3 regions of the Streptomyces sp. NPDC093071 genome follow, and region 2 is predicted to be linked to each of the others. Evidence: riboswitches for the same ligand, from Rfam matches in the RefSeq annotation. Region 2 holds a riboswitch; each other region holds the start of a gene.
The links. Region 2 has a riboswitch for cobalamin ahead of metE (5-methyltetrahydropteroyltriglutamate--homocysteine S-methyltransferase). Riboswitches for the same ligand answer to the same signal wherever they lie in the genome.
Positions count from the first base shown of each region.

Region 1: linked by a shared signal. The riboswitch ahead of ACIQD7_RS27415 (ribonucleoside-diphosphate reductase subunit alpha) and the one ahead of metE (5-methyltetrahydropteroyltriglutamate--homocysteine S-methyltransferase) in region 2 are both predicted to bind cobalamin.
Region 3: linked by a shared signal. The riboswitch ahead of ACIQD7_RS07555 (CoA-acylating methylmalonate-semialdehyde dehydrogenase) and the one ahead of metE (5-methyltetrahydropteroyltriglutamate--homocysteine S-methyltransferase) in region 2 are both predicted to bind cobalamin.

Region 1 is NZ_JBIVPH010000009.1:102,234-106,084, forward strand. Features, by position in the region: gene mctP (monocarboxylate uptake permease MctP) at 1-1,250, shown strand, start outside; gene ACIQD7_RS27410 (GNAT family N-acetyltransferase) at 1,330-1,839, shown strand; cobalamin riboswitch at 1,889-2,029, shown strand; gene ACIQD7_RS27415 (ribonucleoside-diphosphate reductase subunit alpha) at 2,161-3,851, shown strand, end outside.
Region 2 is NZ_JBIVPH010000001.1:794,345-798,195, reverse strand. Features, by position in the region: gene metE (5-methyltetrahydropteroyltriglutamate--homocysteine S-methyltransferase) at 1-1,872, opposite strand, end outside; cobalamin riboswitch at 2,059-2,208, opposite strand; gene ACIQD7_RS03280 (3-hydroxybutyryl-CoA dehydrogenase) at 2,542-3,429, opposite strand; gene aceB (malate synthase A) at 3,426-3,851, opposite strand, start outside.
Region 3 is NZ_JBIVPH010000002.1:379,264-383,114, forward strand. Features, by position in the region: gene ACIQD7_RS07540 (ECF transporter S component) at 1-554, shown strand, start outside; gene ACIQD7_RS07545 (DUF4430 domain-containing protein) at 588-1,076, shown strand; partial or broken gene ACIQD7_RS07550 (short-chain fatty acyl-CoA regulator family protein) at 1,041-1,796, opposite strand; cobalamin riboswitch at 1,877-2,062, shown strand; gene ACIQD7_RS07555 (CoA-acylating methylmalonate-semialdehyde dehydrogenase) at 2,273-3,772, shown strand; gene ACIQD7_RS07560 (acyl-CoA dehydrogenase family protein) at 3,790-3,851, shown strand, end outside.

The sequences.
Region 1 (3,851 bases), on a different contig from region 2:
AGGGCCTGTCGCTCGCGGTGGCGGTCACCGGCATCCTCGCCACCATGCCGTACATCGCGCTCCAGCTGGTCGGCATCCAGGCCGTCCTGGACGTGATGGGCGTCGGCGGCGGCGAGACCACCCACTGGTTCATCAAGGACCTGCCGCTGCTCATCGCCTTCGGCGTCCTCGCGGCCTACACGTACTCCTCCGGCCTGCGCGCCCCCGCGCTCATCGCCTTCGTCAAGGACACCCTGATCTACATCGTCATCGCGGTGGCGATCATCTACATCCCGATCAAGCTGGGCGGCTTCGACGAGATCTTCGCCAGGGCGAGCGAGGCGTACGCGCAGACCAACCCGGCGACCGACAAGCCGCGCGGCGCGCTCGTGCCCGGCGAGGCCGGCCAGTGGACGTACGCGACCCTGGCCCTCGGCTCGGCGCTCGCGCTCTTCATGTACCCGCACTCCATCACGGCGACGCTGTCGTCCCGGAGCCGCGAGGTCATCCGCCGCAACACCACGATCCTGCCGCTGTACTCCCTGATGCTGGGCCTGCTCGCGCTGCTGGGCTTCATGGCGATCGCCGCCGGGATCCAGGTGAAGAACGGCCAGCTCGCCATCCCGCAGCTCTTCGAGACCATGTTCCCGGACTGGTTCGCGGGCGTCGCGTTCGCCGCGATCGGCATCGGCGCGCTCGTCCCGGCCGCGATCATGTCGATCGCCGCCGCCAACCTCTTCACCAGGAACATTTACAAGGACTTCATCAAGAAGGACGCGACCCCGGCGCAGGAGACCAAGGTCTCCAAGATCGTCTCGCTCCTGGTGAAGGTCGGCGCCCTGGCCTTCGTCCTCACCATGGACAAGACGGTCGCGATCAACTTCCAGCTGCTCGGCGGCATCTGGATCCTGCAGACCTTCCCGGCGCTGGTCGGCGGCCTGTTCACCCGCTGGTTCCACCGCTGGGCGCTGCTCGCCGGCTGGGCCGTCGGCATGGTCTACGGCACGGCCGCCGCGTACGGCGTCGCCAGCCCGACCCAGAAGCACTTCGGCGGCTCCTCCGCCGAGATCCCGGGCATCGGCGAGATCGGCTACATCGGCCTCACCGCCTTCGTGCTCAACGTCCTGGTCACCGTCGTCCTCACCTTCGTCCTCAAGGCCGTCAAGGCCCCCGAGGGCATCGACGAGACCTCCCCGTCGGACTACACGGCCGACGCCGGCGACCCGGGCGTGAAGACCGAGATGGAGAAGGTCACCGTCCCCACGCACTGACCCACCGGCGCCAAGGGCCCGGGACCTCCGCCAGGAGGCCCCGGGCCCCGTCGCGTTCCCGGCGGGCACACTTTCCCCCATGGACTTCACGATCAGGGCGGTACGGCCCGAGGAGTACGAGGTGCTCGGCGAGCTGACCGGGCGCACCTATCTGGACGACGGGCTGCTGGCGCACGGGGCGGACGACTCCTACCTGGCGGTGCTGCGGGACACGGCGCGGCGGGCCCGCGAGAGCGAGGTCCTCGTCGCGGAGGACACCGGGGACGCGGCGGGGCGGATCGTCGGCGGGGTGACCTTCGCCCCCGGCGGCACCCCATGGGCCGACATCGCCGTGGCCGGGGAGGCCGAGTTCCGGATGCTCGCGGTCGCCCGGGAGGCCCGCGGCCGGGGCGTCGGGGAGGCACTCGTACGGGCCTGTGTCGACCGCGCGAGGGCCCTTCCGGGGTGTGCCAGGATCGTGCTCTCCACGGGCGCCGAGATGGTCGCGGCGCACCGGATCTACGAGCGCATGGGCTTCGTCCGCACCCCGCACCGGGACTGGGAGCCGATCCCCGATCACTCTCTGCGCACCTACTCCCTGGACTTCTGAACTCGCGTCACGTCCCAGGGGCGACACAACATGTGGGGGGTTCCGCGAGCGGCGCCCCCCACATGTATGCTCGTCCTCGCTGTCGACGCAGGGGAATCCGGCGCGAATCCGGAACTGTCCCGCAACGGTGTACTTCGTGCGGTTTCGTCCGGGGTGAGTCCGAACACCTGCCGACAGTGCGCCCGGTCCTTCCGTTCCGGGTGTCACAGACGTCCGGGCCTCGCGGAGTGGGCCGGTGGACGCGGTGCGTCGTGCGTGGACGCCCGCCCGTCCGCCCTTTCCCCCGCCGAGGCCCCGAGCCGAGCGAGGGAGAGCCCCCACGTGACCATCGCGCCCGCCGATCCGGCTTCGGCCGAGGCTTCCGCGGTCGAGAGCGACGGCCCCGGGACCGTACTGCTGCGGACCCTGACCGACCTCACCGCCGATCTCCCCGACACCGACCCCGGCCGGGTCGCCGCCGCCGCGCTCCGCGGCCGCAGCGCCGCCGCGGACGAGGCGGAGCTGCGCGAGCTGGCCACCGAGGCGGCCGCCGGCCTGATCGCCGAGGACCCGGCGTACTCCCGGCTCGCCGCCCGGCTCCTCACCATCACCATCGCGGACGAGGCCGCCTCCCAGGGCTCGGTGAACTTCTCCTCCTCGGTCGCCGTCGGCCACCGCGAGGGCCTGATCGCCGACCGCACCGCCGAGTTCGTCGCGCTGCACGCCGACCGCCTCGACGCCACGATCGACCGGGCCGGCGACGACCGCTTCGGCTACTTCGGCCTGCGCACCCTCTACTCGCGCTACCTGCTGCGCCACCCGATCACCCGCAAGGTGATCGAGACCCCGCAGCACTTCATGCTGCGCGTCGCCTGCGGCCTGGCCGAGGACGAGAGCGTCCGCGCGCTCGACGAGGTGGCCGCGCTGTACGGCCTGATGAGCCGCCTGGACTACCTGCCGTCCTCCCCCACGCTCTTCAACTCCGGCACCCGCCACCCGCAGATGTCCTCCTGCTACCTCCTGGACTCCCCGCAGGACGAGCTGGACTCCATCTACGACCGCTACCACCAGGTCGCGCGCCTCTCGAAGCACGCGGGCGGCATCGGCCTCTCGTACTCCCGCATCCGCGCCCGCGGTTCGCTGATCCGCGGCACCAACGGGCACTCCAACGGCATCGTGCCGTTCCTGAAGACCCTCGACGCCTCCGTCGCCGCCGTGAACCAGGGCGGCCGCCGCAAGGGCGCCGCCGCCGTCTACCTGGAGACCTGGCACGCGGACATCGAGGAGTTCCTGGAGCTCCGCGACAACACGGGCGAGGACCAGCGCCGCACGCACAACCTGAACCTGGCGCACTGGATCCCGGACGAGTTCATGCGCCGCGTGAACGCCGACGCCGAGTGGTCGCTGTTCTCCCCCTCGGACGTGCCCGAGCTGGTCGACCTGTGGGGCGAGGAGTTCGACGCCGCCTACCGCAAGGCCGAGGCGGCCGGCCTGGCCCGCAAGACGATGCCGGCCCGCGACCTGTACGGCCGGATGATGCGGACCCTGGCCCAGACCGGCAACGGCTGGATGACCTTCAAGGACGCCTCGAACCGGACGGCCAACCAGACCGCCGAGCCCGGCCACACCGTCCACTCCTCGAACCTCTGCACGGAGATCCTGGAGGTCACCGACGACGGCGAGACCGCGGTCTGCAACCTGGGCTCGGTCAACCTCGGCGCGTTCGTGGTCGGTTCGGACATCGACTGGGAGCGCCTGGACGCGACCGTCCGCACGGCCGTCACCTTCCTCGACCGGGTCGTCGACATCAACTTCTACCCGACCGAGCAGGCGGGCCGCTCCAACTCCCGCTGGCGTCCGGTCGGCCTGGGCGCCATGGGCCTCCAGGACGTCTTCTTCCAGCTGAAGCTGCCCTTCGACTCCCCCGAGGCGCGGGCGCTCTCCACCCGGATCGCCGAGCGGATCATGCTCGCCGCGTACGAGGCCTCCGCCGACCTCGCCGAGCGCAACGGCCCGCTCCCGGCCTGGGAGAA
Region 2 (3,851 bases):
CAGCGGCAGGGTCTCGCGGAGCGCCGGCTCGTCCACCTGGATGACGGAGGTGCCGGCCGCCTCCAGGTCGCCCACCTCGTCGCGCAGGGCGAGGGCGACCTGCCGGGCGGTCTCGCCCAGCGGCTGGTCGTCGCGGACGAAGGACCAGGCGAGCATGGTGACCGGGCCGGTCAGCATCCCCTTGACGGGCTTGGCGGTGAGGGACTGGGCGTAGGAGGTCCAGCGCACCGTCATCGGCTCGGGCCGCGAGATGTCCCCGGCGAGGACCGGCGGACGGACGTAGCGGGTGCCGTACGACTGGACCCAGCCGTGCCGGGTGGCGAGGTAGCCGTCGAGCCGCTCGGCGAAGTACTGCACCATGTCGTTGCGCTCGGGCTCGCCGTGCACCAGGACGTCGACCCCGGTCTTCTCCTGGTACGAGACCACCTCCCGGATCTCGGTCCGGATGCGCTCCTCGTACCCGGCCGCGTCGATCCGGCCCGCCCGCAGGTCGGCGCGTGCCGTGCGGAGCTCGTCGGTCTGCGGGAAGGAGCCGATGGTGGTGGTCGGGAGCAGCGGCAGGCCCAGGCGGGCGCGCTGGGCGGCGGCCCGCTCGGCGTACGGCCGCGAGCGCCGGGAGTCGGTGTCGGTGACGGCCTCGGTGCGGGCCCGCACGGCCGGGTTCCGGGTGAGGGGGGAGTTCGCGCGGGAGGCGAGGGCGGCGCGGTTGGCGGCCAGCTCGCCCGCGATGGCGTGGGTGCCCCGGGACAGGCCCTCGGCCAGCGTCGTGATCTCGATGGTCTTCTGCTTCGCGAAGGAGAGCCAGCGCAGGATCTGCGGGTCGACGTCCTTCTCGGCCGCGGCGTCGAGCGGCACGTGGAGCAGGGAGCAGGAGGTGGAGACGTCGACCCGGTCGGCGAGGCCGAGCAGGGTGCCGAGGACGGCCAGGGACTTCTCCAGGTCGTTGACCCAGATGTTGCGTCCGTCGACCACCCCGGCGACGAGCCGCTTGCCGGGCAGGCCGCCGACGGCGGCCAGGGCGTCCAGGTTGGCCGCCGCCGGGCCGGTGAAGTCGAGCGCGAGGCCCTCGACCGGGGCCTTGGCCAGGACGGGCAGGGCGTCGCCGAGCCGGTCGAAGTACGAGGCGACGAGCAGCTTCGGCCGGTCGGTGAGCGCGCCGAGGTCGCGGTAGGCGCGCGCGGCGGCGTTCAGGTCGGCCGGGGTCCGGTCCTGCACCAGCGCGGGCTCGTCGAGCTGCACCCACGCGGCACCGGCCGCCCTCAGGTCGGCGAGGACCTCCGCGTACACCGGCAGGAGCCGGTCGAGCAGGGTCAGCGGGTCGAAGTCGGCCGCCACGCCCGGCGCGGGCTTGGCGAGCAGCAGGTAGGTGACGGGCCCGACCAGGACCGGGCGGGCGGTCAGCCCCAGGGCGAGGGCCTCCTCCAGCTCCGCGACCTGCTTGGCGGAGTCGGCGGTGAAGACGGTGTCGGGGCCCAGCTCCGGCACCAGGTAGTGGTAGTTGGTGTCGAACCACTTCGTCATCTCCAGCGGGGCGACGTCCTGCGTGCCGCGCGCCATGGCGAAGTAGCCGTCCAGGGCGTCGGCCGCGACGGCCTCGCGGTGCCGCGCGGGGATCGCGCCCACCATGACGGTGGTGTCCAGGACGTGGTCGTAGTACGAGAAGTCGCCGGTCGGCACCTCGTGGACGCCGCCCTCGGCCAGCTGCTTCCAGTTCGTTCGGCGCAGTTCGGCGGCGGTGGACCGGAGGGCGTCGGCGGTGACGCGGCCCTTCCAGTAGCCCTCGATCGCCTTCTTCAGCTCCCGGTCACGGCCCTGACGGGGGTAGCCGTACACGGTGGCCCGTGCTGCCGCGGCTGCGGACTTCGTGGTCACGGAGATCTCCTTCGCGAGATGAATCCCTGAGGTCCCGGCGACGGGACGGGGGCGCGAAGGGGCGACGGACCGGGCGGTACGGGCACGCGCGGCGGGGCGCGGTCGTCCGCCTGGTATGTGCGCCGACCCGCCCTCGAGGTCACCGGGATGTCCGCGCGCGGAATCGTCCGCGTGCGGGCAACGGGCAGGTCTTCGGACTCGCGGGCACGTCCTCACGAGGAGGTGTTCCTACTGGCCGTCGCTTCCCAGACCCGTCCCGGGCCCAGTGCGTATGACGGCGGTCGTTCCCGCTCACCGCTGCGGGGCAGTCCCGGATTCCCACCGGGTTCCCTCTTACGACGCATCCCGCCTGGCGGACGGGGCGAACCAGCTGCCGGGCCAGCCTACGGGGTCCGTTCCGGGACCGGGGACGGGTATCTCGCCATTCGGACGAGAAGGTGAGACGGACGGGTGAACGGGCGGGGTGGGCGTATGGGCGTACGGGCCTGGGTGGGCGTACGGGCATACGGGCACGGCGGGCATACGGGCACGGGTGTGCGTACGGGCCCGGCGGCACGGCAGCGGGGCCGGGGACGGCACCACCCGTCCCCGGCCCCTCGCCGTACCGCCGCCGGGTCCTCTCTCGGGACCCTCCACCGGATCCCTCCCCGGCGGCGGGTGCCGGCCCCCTCAGGCCGGCCGTCCGGGCGTCTCCGCCCGGTCGTACGTGTGGAACCCCCGGCCGGTCTTCCGGCCGAGCAGCCCCGCCTCCACCATCCGCAGGAGCAGCGGGGGAGGGGCGTACAGGGGCTCCTTGAACTCCTCGTACAGCGAGTCCGCGATGGAGGCGACCGTGTCGAGCCCGATCAGGTCCGCGAGCCGCAGCGGCCCCATCGGGTGGGCGCAGCCCAGCTCCATGCCCCGGTCGACGTCCGTGGTGGACGCGAAGCCCGACTCCGTCATCCGGATCGCGGACAACAGGTACGGGACGAGCAGGGCGTTGACGACGAACCCGGCCCGGTCGCGGGAGCCGATGGCGGTCTTGCCCAGGGTCCCGGTCGCGAAGGACGTCACCGCGGCCGCCGTCTCCGCCGAGGTGTGGAGGGTCGTGACGATCTCCACGAGCGGCAGCACGGGCACGGGGTTGAAGAAGTGCAGCCCCACGACCCGGTCGGCGTGCTCGGTGGCCATGGCGAGCCGCATGACCGGCAGGGACGAGGTGTTGGTGGCGAGGACCGCCGCCGGATCGGTGACGATCTTGTCGAGCGCGGCGAACACCCCGGTCTTGACGGCGGGGTCCTCGACGACCGCCTCGACGACGAGCTGCCGGTCCGCGAGGTCGGACAGTTCGGCGGTGGCCGTGATCCGGGCGAGCGCCGCCTCGGCGGAGGGGCGGTCCAGCTTGCCGCGCTGGACGGCCCGTTCGAGGGAGACGGCGACGCGCTCGCGCGCGGCCCGCGCTGCCCTGCCGTCCGCCTCGCAGATCACGGTGGAGAGCCCGGCCCGCGCGCACACCTCGGCGATGCCCGCGCCCATCTGGCCGCCGCCCACGACGCCCACGCGCCGGATGCCGCTCACGCCGGCACCTCGGTGGCCGTGACGGTCCGGACGAGGTGGCGCGAGTACGCCTCCGGGGTGAAGAAGAGCGGCAGTTCGGCGGCGAGCGCGGTGCTCTCGAAGAGCTCCCGCACCTCGTCGAGCGCCGCCCACGGGAACTCGGCGCCGAGCGCGTCCAGTTCCCGATCGAGCAGCTCCAGGACGGTGTCGCGCTCCAGGACCCGGCGCCGGAGCCACTGCCAGATCTGGACGCGGGCGATCTCGGCGGTCGCGGCGTCCTCCACCAGGCCGTCCAGGGCGACGGAGCCCCGGCCCCGGATCCAGGTGTCGTAGTAGCGGAGCACCACGGCGATGTTGGTGCGGACCCCCTCCTCGGTCGGCGGGCCGCCGATCCGCCGCACCGCGAGCAGGTCCCCGGCGGTCACCCGCACGTCCTCGCGGCT
Region 3 (3,851 bases), on a different contig from region 2:
CCGTCCGGCCGCTCGGCGCCGGCACGGCCGGCATCGAGACGGTCTTCTTCCTGCTGGTGCTCGCGGGGCGGGTGTACGGCCCCGGGTTCGGCTTCACCCTGGGTTGCACGTCCCTGTTCGCCTCGGCGCTGATCACCGGCGGGGTCGGGCCCTGGATGCCGTACCAGATGTTCGGCTGCGCCTTCGTGGGGATGCTCGCCGGGTTCCTCCCGAAGGCGACCGGCCGGCGGGAGGTCCTGATGCTCGCCGTCTACGGCTCGCTCTCCGGGTACCTGTTCGGCTTCCTGCTCAACCTGTCGTTCTGGCCGTTCTCGCTGGATCCGAACAGCTCGATCGCGTACCTGCCGGGGCTGCCGTTCACCGAGCAGTTCCAGCGCTATCTGGCGTTCGACCTGGCGACCTCGCTCGGGTGGGACACCGGTCGGGCCGTCACCAACTTCGTCTGCGTGACCCTGGCCGGCCCCGCCGTCCTCACCGTCTTCCGCCGCGCCGCCCGCAAGGCCCGTTTCCAGGCTCCGGTCCGCTTCGCGGGCCGGGGCGACGCGACCGGCTGATTCCCGCTCCATCCCTTCACCGAGAGGAAATCCGTGCGCCAGACCCTGCTACGCCGTGCCGCCGTGACCACCGCGGCCCTCGGCCTCGCCCTCACCACCGCCCCGGCCGCCCAGGCCCACTCCCCCGCCGCGTTCACGAACGCGCCGGTGCGGGTGACCGTCACCGTCCAGGGCCCGGACGGGCTGCTCTTCAAGAAGAAGATCTTCACGTGGGGCCACGACGTCACCACGGCGACCGGCGGCACCCACAAGTGCGACGGCACCAACGGCGGCGCCCACGCCACGAAGGTCCCGACGCCGACGGCCGCCCTGGACCACGCGGCGAAGCGCAACTCCTTCTCGTGGGACGGCACCTGGTACGCGTCCTTCGACGACTACGCGGTGGAGACCGTCAAGGGCGTGAGCGGCGGCGGCTCCGCGTACTGGAACATCTCGGTCAACGGGGTGTCGACGCCGGTCGGCGGCTGCCAGTTCGAGATCGAGAACGGGGACCAGGTGACGTTCACCTGGACGTCCTTCTGACGTTCGCCCTCCCCCGGGGGCCGGCACCGGTGCCGGCCTCCGGGGTCGTCCGTCAGCCGTCCGTGACCAGCGGATAGGGCACGTGGGCGCGCCGGCCGGGGTGGCGGCGCGCGGGTCGTCGAGCGCCACGCCCTCCGCGTAGACGAGCCGGTGGGCGTGGCGGAGTTCGCAGCCGAGGGCGACGGCGAACTCGGCCCGTGCGGCACGGTGTCCGTGGCCGCCCCTGTGGACGGTGCGGGCGACCCGGAAGAACCGCTTGCCGTCGGGCATCTCGGCGACCTGAGTGAGGATGCGGCCGGGCGAGGAGAACGCCTCGTACACCGTCCACAGCGGGCAGGTGCCGCCGAGCCGGGAGAAGTGGAAGTCGGTGGCGGACTGGCGTTTGGAGATGTCGCCGGCGCGGTCCACGCGCAGGAACGAGAAGGGCACGCCCCGGTGGCCGGGCCGCTGGAGCAGCTCCACGTCGTAGCGGACGCCTTCGGCGGCGTCGCGGAAGGCCGTGTACGGCAGGAGCAGCGCGCCCGCGAAGTAGGTGGCGAGTCCGATGCGGGCGAGGCCGGTGGCCCGTGCGGAGGAGAACGCGGCCGGGCGGATCGCCTCGTCGATCGGGTCGCCCCGTTCGAGCAGGGCGAGCTGGGTGGCGAGCCGGAAGGCGCGCTGTCCGTCGCTGAGCCAGGGCGACAGGAACAGCAGGCCCCGGGCGGCGTCGTGGTGGTGGCCGCCGACCACCGCCGCCGGCGCGGGCCGACTCCGGTCCGACACGCGCCATCGGCGGGATGAGGGGGTGGACTTACTAGGACGTCCAACTATATGTTCGTGGCACAAGGTCCGCGGTGCAGGGAAGCCGGTGTGAATCCGGCACGGTCCCGCCACTGTGACCGGGGAGCGTGCCGCCGTCCACACGTCACTGACGAGGTCTGTCGGGAAGACGGGCGGCACGCGGAGATCCGGGAGTCAGGATACCGGCCGCGGAACGTTCCGTGTTGTCCACGAGGATGGAGCAGACACGCATGGCACCGGTCCGTACCCACGACCCTGGTGATCCGGCGGAGCGAGCGGCGACCCCCGCTCTCACCTAGCTCTTCGGCGGCCCCGCGCCGCCCCGTCCCACGGCGTTCCCCCTCGGCGCACCCACCCGGTGCGACCGGCGGTCCGCCGTGCCATCCCCGGATCCGACCTGACGAGAGCAGGCCCCCATGGTCCGTGAACTCACCCATTTCATCGGCGGCAAGCACACCGCCGGCACGTCGGGCCTCTTCGGCGACGTGTACGACCCCAACACCGGCACCGTCCGGGCCCGCGTCCCGCTCGCGGGCCGTGCCGACACCGAGCACGCGATCGCGGACGCGGTCGCCGCCCAGCGCGAGTGGGGCGCGTGGAACCCGCAGCGGCGGGCCCGCGTGCTGCTGCGGTTCCTCCAGCTCGTCGAGGACGAACGCGACGCGCTGGCGCGGCTGTTGTCGGCCGAGCACGGCAAGACCGTCGCAGACGCGCACGGCGACCTGCAACGCGGCCTGGAGGTCGTGGAGTTCGCCGCGGGCATCCCCCACCTGCTCAAGGGGGAGTTCACCGACAACGCCGGAACGGGCATCGACGTGCACTCCCTGCGCAGCCCGCTCGGCGTCGTCGCCGGCATCACCCCGTTCAACTTCCCCGCGATGATTCCGCTGTGGCAGGCCGCGCCCGCCCTGGCCTGCGGGAACGCCTTCGTCCTCAAGCCGTCCGAACGCGATCCCTCCGTGCCGCTGCGGCTCGCGGAGCTGTTCCTGGAGGCGGGGCTCCCGGCCGGTGTCCTCAACGTCGTCAACGGCGGCGAGGAGGCCGTCACCACCCTCCTCGAAGACCCCAGGGTGCAGGCCCTCGGCTTCGTCGGGTCCACCCCGATCGCCGCGCACATCTACGCGACGGCCGCCGCCCACGGCAAGCGCGCCCAGTGCTTCGGCGGCGCCAAGAACCACATGATCGTGATGCCCGACGCCGACCTCGACCAGGCCGTCGACGCCCTGGTGGGGGCCGGTTACGGCTCGGCGGGCGAGCGCTGCATGGCGATCTCCGTCGCCGTGCCGGTCGGCGAGGAGACCGCCGACCGGCTGGTGGCCGCGCTCAAGGAGCGCGTCGCCGCCCTCCGGATCGGCCGCTCCGACGACCCGGAGGCCGACTTCGGGCCGCTGGTGAGCCGGGACGCCCTGGAGCGGGTCACCCGCTACGTCGACATCGGCGTGGAGGAGGGGGCCGAACTCGTCGTCGACGGACGCGGCTTCACCCTCCCCGGCCACGAGGACGGCTTCTTCGCGGGGGCCACGCTCTTCGACCGGGTCACCCCGGAGATGCGCATCCACCGCGAGGAGATCTTCGGCCCGGTGCTGTGCGTTGTGCGCGCCGCCGACTTCGAGGAGGCGCTGCGGCTGCCCAGCGAGCACGCTTACGGGAACGGCGTCGCCGTCTTCACCCGGGACGGCGACACCGCCCGCGAGTTCGCGCGCCGGGTCGACACCGGCATGGTCGGCGTCAACGTGCCGATCCCGGTCCCGGTGGCGTACCACACCTTCGGCGGCTGGAAGGCGTCCGGGTTCGGCTACCTGAACCAGCACGGGCCGGACTCGATCCGCTTCTACACCCGCACCAAGACCGTCACCTCGCGCTGGCCCTCCGGGGTCAAGGAGGGCGCGAGCTTCACCATGCCGACGATGGGGTGAGCGGAGTGTCCACCACCATGCTCACGAAGGACCAGCTCGCCCTGGCGGAGGTCACCCTCGACTTCGCGCAGGAGCAGCT